2 regions of the Terrabacter sp. NPDC000476 genome follow, and region 2 is predicted to be linked to the other one. Evidence: riboswitches for the same ligand, from Rfam matches in the RefSeq annotation. Region 2 holds a riboswitch; the other holds the start of a gene.
The links. A riboswitch is a leader RNA that binds a small molecule or an ion and turns the genes downstream of it on or off. The one in region 2 is predicted to bind cobalamin.
Positions count from the first base shown of each region.

Region 1: it holds a riboswitch for cobalamin, as region 2 does, so the genes downstream of both, ABT295_RS03725 (SCO2322 family protein) here and ABT295_RS14005 (CbtB domain-containing protein) in region 2, are expected to answer to the same signal.

Region 1 is NZ_JBEPDF010000001.1:796,042-799,434, reverse strand. Features, by position in the region: gene ABT295_RS03730 (energy-coupling factor transporter transmembrane component T) at 1-892, opposite strand, end outside; gene ABT295_RS03725 (SCO2322 family protein) at 911-1,660, opposite strand; cobalamin riboswitch at 1,750-1,908, opposite strand; gene ABT295_RS03720 (hypothetical protein) at 1,933-2,148, shown strand; gene ABT295_RS03715 (serine hydrolase domain-containing protein) at 2,145-3,393, shown strand, end outside.
Region 2 is NZ_JBEPDF010000002.1:337,010-340,402, reverse strand. Features, by position in the region: gene cbiE (precorrin-6y C5,15-methyltransferase (decarboxylating) subunit CbiE) at 1-526, shown strand, start outside; gene ABT295_RS14010 (cobalt-precorrin-4/precorrin-4 C(11)-methyltransferase) at 523-1,287, shown strand; cobalamin riboswitch at 1,346-1,541, shown strand; gene ABT295_RS14005 (CbtB domain-containing protein) at 1,572-1,781, shown strand; gene ABT295_RS14000 (CbtA family protein) at 1,783-2,562, shown strand; gene ABT295_RS13995 (hypothetical protein) at 2,559-2,954, shown strand; gene ABT295_RS13990 (hypothetical protein) at 3,152-3,393, shown strand, end outside.

The DNA.
Region 1 (3,393 bases), on a different contig from region 2:
CGGTCTCGGTCCAGGCCCACCGGTCACGCCGGTGCCCCGACCGCCCGTCGCGCGAGGCGCCGACGGCGAGGCTCGACGCCGCCACGAGGGCACCCAGGGCGAGCAGCGGGAGGCCGAGCAGCCCGCCGGCGGAGGCGTCGAGCAGCCCGTAGAGGCCGGCGACGACGCCGACGAGACCGACGAGGGCCAGCGTGGTGGCGGCGCGGCGTGACGTGGAGCTCGACCGCACGGAGCGGCCGTAGCCCCGCGACTCCATCGACGCCGCGAGGCCGAGCGAGCGCTCGAAGGCGGTCTCGAGCACCGGCACGGTGAGCCGGGCCAGCTCGCGCACCCCGCGGCCGTCGCGGCCGCGCAGGGTGCGGGCCGCGCGCACGTCACGCGCGTCCGAGAGCAGCTGCGGCGCGAAGGTCAGGCCCACGACGACGGCCGTGCCGACGTCGTAGAGGGTGGCGGGCAGGTAGCGCAGCAGCCGGCGCGGGCTCGCCAGCGCGTTCGCCGCACCCAGGCACGCGAGCACTGCGGCGAGGCGGAGGGCGTCGTACACGGCATACAGGATCGCGTCGAGCGTGACCGGGCCACCGAGGCGGATGCTGGCCGCCCACTCCGGCAGGGGCACCTGCGGCAGCGTGAAGAGCACGGTGCCGCCGACGATGCCGTTGCCGAGCAGCGCGGTCATGACGACGCGGAACGCGACGACGACAGCGCCGATGGCGAGGAAGGCCGGCAGCGGGTTGGCCACGGCGGGGTCGCGGCGCTCGGCGACGACGAGGACGCAGACGCCGATGACCCCGACGAGCAGGAGCGGGTTGGTCGTGCGCGACGCCGCCGTGGCGAGACCGAGCCCCCACAGCCACCAGGCTGCGGGGTGCTGCAGTCGCGCCCGTTGCGCCATCGCGGCGCCGACCCCCGCTCAGCCGTCCCGGCGGGCCCGGGCGCGGCTGCGCACGAGGAGGTAGGCCACGAGCGCGAGCAGCAGCAGGCCACCGACGACGTATGCCGTCGTGCTGCCACCCGTCGACGACGACGCGGGCGCCGCGGCGACGTCGCCGGCGGTCGTGGCCGAGCCGCTCGGGGTGGCGCCGGCCGTCGGGGTGGCGCCGGGGCCGGCGATCGTCACCGGCTGGTCGGCGGCCTTGGCCTCCGGGGTGACCTCCTTGACCGCGCCGCCGCAGTCGGAGCCCGGGTAGCCGGCGATGCCGCAGACGAGGCCCTTCTCGACGCGGACGTCGCCGGCGGTGGCCAGCACGGCGGCGCTCGTCGCGTCGCTCGCGACGACCGCGCAGAGGGCCTTGGGCTCCGGGGGAGTGGCGGCGTCGGCGGCGTCGGCCGACCGGCCGAAGTCGACGACGAGGCCGACGCGCTTCTTGCCCGACTCGGCGGGCGTGCTCGCGCAGAGCGCGTCGAAGGTGAGGACGGCGCGGGGGTAGCGGGTGGAGGCCTCGTCGGCGACGGCGAAGCGCCAGCCCTCGACGCTGCCGTCCTTGGGCACCGTCTGGTCCGGGCCCTTCTGCGCGAAGGCCCAGGCGCCGTCGGTGAGCTGGTAGAAGCCCCAGTAGCGGTAGGCGGCGGCCTGCGCGGGCCCGACCGTGAGGGCGGTGAGGCACGCCGCGACGAGGGCGACGAGCAGGGCCCGGAGAGGGGCACGACGAACAGGGGACACGGTTTCCTCCTCGCGGTCGGACACCGTGTCGGGTCTGCGCTGGCGCGGCCCCGGCGGGTGACTCCGGTCCGCATTCCACGACAGACTGACAAAGGAGCCGGCAGGACGAGGGTTTTCCGACTTGGTCGTCCGCGCCTCGTTCGGCTGCGGGTGACGTCACGGTTGCGGGTCAGCGCCGGATTCCCACCGGCTTGCCCCATCGTCCTTCGGTACGCGAACCGTGGCACGCGGCCACCCCGCGCGTCAAACGGCCGACCCGTAGGGTGGCGGGCATGAGTGCTGACTGGTCCTGGCTGTACCTCGACGCCCACGGCAACCCGATGACGGGGGAGGCCCTGAGCTCGACGACGTTCCCGACGCAGAGCGACGCCGAGAACTACCTCGGCGAGTCGTGGCGCGACCTCGTCGCCGCCGGGGTCGAGTCCGTCACGCTCCGCGAGGACGACGCCGTCGTCTACGGCCCGATGAGCCTGCGGGCGGCCGAGTGAGCGCTGAGGTGCAGCCGCTCTCCGACGCGCTCGCGCGCGACCTGCGCCACCGCGTCGCCGAGGCGCAGCGCTCCTGGCGGTCGCCGGGCGTCAGCGCCGGTGTCGTGCGGGACGGGCACCTCGTGTGGTCGGGTCACGTCGGGTCGGCCCGGCTCGGCGCGCCGGGGGCTGCGGGCGGCGCCGGGGCGCCCGCCGACGACGACACGCAGTTCATGATCGGCTCGGTCACCAAGACCTTCACGGCCCTGACGGTGATGTCGCTGCGCGACGAGGACAGGCTGTCGCTCGACGACACGCTGGAGACCTACCTGCCGGGCACCCGGCACGCAAGGGTCCCGCTGCGACAGATGCTCGCTCACGCATCCGGCCTCCAGCGCGAGCCCGTCGGCAACATCTGGGAGAGCCTCGAGGCCCCGGAGCGCGAGGCCTTCCTCGCGGGCGTCGAGGAGGCGGAGCAGGTGCTGCCCGCCCACCACGCGTTCCACTACTCCAACCTCGCCTACGGCCTGCTCGGCCAGGTCGTCGAGCGCGTCACCGGGCAGGACTGGGAGCACGTCGTGCAGGAGAGGGTGCTGGAGCCGCTCGGGATGACGCGCACCGGTCTCGTGCCGGCGCCCGATCGCGCGATCGGCTACCAGGTCGACCCCTACGCCGGCACGGCGAGCGAGGAGCCGCTCTTCACGCTCAACGCGACGGCGCCCCTCGGCGGCCTCTGGTCGACGGTCGCGGACATGGCGCGCTACGCCGCCTACGTCGCGCGCCCCGACGACCGCGTCGTGCGGCCGGAGACGATCGACGAGATGTGCCGGCCGATCATCATGACCGACGTCGACGGGTGGGGCGGCGCCTACGGCCTCGGCTTCGGCATGGGCCGGCGCGGCGACCGGGTGTTCGTCGGCCACGGCGGTGCCATGCCCGGCTTCCTCACCGGGCTGCGGGTGCGCCGGCGCAACGGCATCGGGGCGGTCGTCTTCGCCAACGCGACGTCGAACGCCCTGACCCTCGCGCTCGCGACCGACCTCGTCGAGGCGGTGCTCGACTCCGAGCCGTCGGCCCCGGCGCCCTGGGTGCCCGAGTCGGAGCAGCCCGCGCTCGCCGAGCTGCTCGGGCTCTGGTGGTCGGAGGGTTCGCCGCTCACGTTCTTCGTGCGCGACGGCGGGCTGTGGTCACGCCTCGACGAGCATGACCCGTTGTCCGAGACGCGATATGCCGCCGAGGGCCCGGACCGCTTCCGGGCCGTCGAGG
Region 2 (3,393 bases):
CGTGCGGGCGGCCGCGCTCGCCCACCTCGCGCCGCAGCCCGGCGACGTCCTGTGGGACCTCGGCGCGGGCGCCGGGTCGGTCGGCATCGAGTTCGCCCGGGCGCACCCGCGCAACGAGGTGCACGCCGTCGAGCGCGACCCGGGCCGCGCCGAACGCATCCGGCGCAACGCCCGACGGCTCGGCGTGCCCGGCCTGCACGTCGTCGAGGCCGCGTCGGCCGACGCCGTGGCCGCGCTGCCCCGGCCCGACGCCGTCTTCGTCGGTGGGGGCGCGACGCGCCAGCTGCTCGACGCGTGCTGGAGCGCCCTCTCACCGGGTGGCCGCCTCGTCGTGCACGGCGTGACCGTCGAGACCGAGCTGCTGCTGCACGAGGCGCGCACGCGACTCGGCGGCTCGGTGAGCCGGATCGGTGTCGAGGACCTCGAGCCGATCGGCCGCCTGCACGGCTGGAAGCCGGCCCGGCCGATCGTCCAGTGGAGCGTCGAACGCCCTGTCCCCACACGAGATCCGGAGGTCGTCCCGTGACGGTCCACTTCATCGGCGCCGGCCCGGGTGCGGCCGACCTGCTCACCGTGCGCGCCGTGCGGCTCATCGCCGCCGCGCCCGTGTGCCTCTACGCCGGCACCTACATCGGTGCCGAGGTGCTCGCGCACTGCCCCGAGGGGGCCGAGCTCGTCGACACGCAGCGGCTCGACCTCGACGCGATCACGGCCCACTGCCTGCGCGCCCACGAGGCCGGCCAGGACGTGGCGCGCCTGTGCTCCGGCGACCCCTCGCTCTACTCCGCCGTGGCCGAGCAGACGCGCCGGCTCGACCGGCTGGGTGTGCCCTGGGACGTGACCCCGGGCGTGCCGGCCTACGCGGCGGCGGCGGCCCTCGTCGGCCGCGAGCTCACCGTGCCCGAGGTCGCCCAGTCGGTGGTGCTGACCCGGGTGCACCGCGACTCCACGGCGATGCCGTCCACGGAGTCGCTCGCGCACTTCGCGCGGTCCCGGGCGACGCTCGTGCTGCACCTCGCGATCCGCCACACCCGGTCGCTCGCCGCGTCGCTCGTCGGCGACTACGGCGCCGAGTGCCCGGTGGTCGTCGTGGCCGACGCGGAGCGGCCGAGCCAGCTCGTCCTGCGCGGCACCCTGACCGACATCGCCGACCAGGTCGAGGCCGCGGACCTGCGGCAGGCCGCCGTCATCCTCGTCGGGAGGGCGCTCGGTGCCCGCGACCACGACGACTTCGCCGAGTCGCACCTCTATGGCACGCGTATCTCAGGTGGACGCGAAAACGGCTGAGCCGCATACGAACTCGCGCTCTCGCCGAGGTCCCCATGGCGCGTGGCGAGCGGGTGTGTCAGGATGCGGGTGCCGCAGTGCACGGGAAGTCGGTGTGATTCCGACGTGGTCCTCGCCACTGTGACCAGGGAGCAAGTCCCCGACACCGCCACTGGCGACCTCGGGCCGGCACACGCCGGCGCACGGTCGCTGGGAAGGCTGGGGAGGCGTGACGATCTGGAAGCCAGGAGACCGGCTGCGGCGCGATCTGTCCACGAGGCATGGAAAGAAAGGGTCACTCTGCCATGACCACTGCTGCATCCGTCGTCCCCTCCAGCCGGTCCGGCGCGTCGATCCAGGTCCCCGCGTGGGCCTGGCTGCTGCTCGCCGTCGCCGTCTTCGCCGTCTACGTCGTCACGCAGGAGAACGGGGCGCTGCTCAGCGCTCCCGCTGCGGAGATGCTCCACGAGCTGACGCACGACGCGCGTCACGCTCTCGGCGTCCCCTGCCACTGAGGTGGGGCCGAGCTTCGGCTCCGTGCTGCGGCGCGGGGTCTGTGCCGGCGTGCTCGCCGGCCTCGCGGCCGCCGTCACGATCTGGCTCGTCGTCGAGCCCGTCATCCGTCGGGCCCTCGTCGTCGAGGACCTGCGCTCGGTGCACGGCGGCTCGTCCGCACCGGCGCACGGCGGGGGTGAGCCGCTCGTCTCCCGCACGGCGCAGGTCGTGGGCGGCGCCGCCACGTCGGTGCTCGTCGGCCTCGCGGTCGGTGTCGTCTTCGCCGTGGTCTTCGCCCGGGTGAGGGGCCGGCTCCCCGGCGGCAACGACGTCGGCCGATCCCTCGGCCTCGCCGCCGTCGGGTTCGCCTCGGTGAGCCTCCTGCCCGCCCTCAAGATCCCGGCGAACCCGCCTGCCGTGGGCGACCCGCAGACCGTCGGGCGGCGCACGCTGCTCTACGCCGTCGTGCTCCTGCTGGGCGTCGCGATCGCCCTCGTCGTGCCGGCGCTGGACCGTGCCCTGGCCCGGCGTGGGGTGTCGCGACCGACGCGCTCCGCGCTCGACGTCGTGGCCGCGGTCGCCCTCGTCATGGTCGTCCTCGTCGCCGTGCCGGGCTCGCCGGACGCCGTGCCGGCCGACGTTCCTGCGGCCCTGCTCTGGGACTTCCGCGTCGCCTCGCTCGCGCAGCTCGCGACCCTGTGGCTGACGCTCGGTCTCGCCTTCGGGCTCCTCGTCGAGCGGCTCGACCGGAGGGGGAGGGTGCCCGAGCGCGACGGCGACGTCGCCGTCGGGCCCGCGTGACGGCATACGTCGGCGGGGCCGGGTCGGACCGGTGCCTCGTGCGGGTCTGTCGGGACTGCTGCTGCGGCACGGAGTCGAAGCACCCGGGTGTCGACCACGACGGGCTGCTCGCCCGGCTGGAGGCAGCGGTCGCCGGCCACGCCCGGGTGATGCGCAGCGGCTGCCTGCTCGCCTGCGACGAGTCCAACGTCGTCGTCGTGACGCCGTCGCCCTCCGGTCGCCGCGCCGGGGGGCGGCCGGTGTGGGTGCGCGGAGTGCTCGACGACGCCATCGTCGACGCCGTCGCCGCGTGGGTCGTGCGTGGCGGGCCGGGCATCGCCGAGACCCCCGGCGCGGTGACGGAGGCGTCCTTCGCGCCGAGCGGGCTCGCCACGACGTGGGCGACCGTCTGACCGGGGAGCGCGGAAGGTCGGACCCCGCCCAGGGGCACCGACCTTCCGCGGTCCGGCCGTGAGGGGCGGCAGCCGCGCACCGGCGATGGTCGGATTAGTACCTTCGTCCGGGTTTCGACTAGTACCCCGGTTCCGCTTGGCTCGTCGTGACGCACCCGACCGGGTGCCTCACGACGAACCCATGGAAGGGACCACCCATGCGCACCACGACTCGGGGACTGCGGCGCGGAGGCGCCGCCCTCGCCGCCGGCACCCTGCTCGGCCTCAGCCTCACCGGCACCGCCGTCGCCAAGGGCGGCGAGCCGGGCGACGACGGCGGCCCCGCGGCCGCGGGCGGCACCGGCAACTACTCCGTCACCGTCAACGGCACGACGTACGACCCGGCCCCCGGCAAGGACGCGAAGGTGTCGGGCGCGCGGGTGCAGGGCGTCGTCACGGT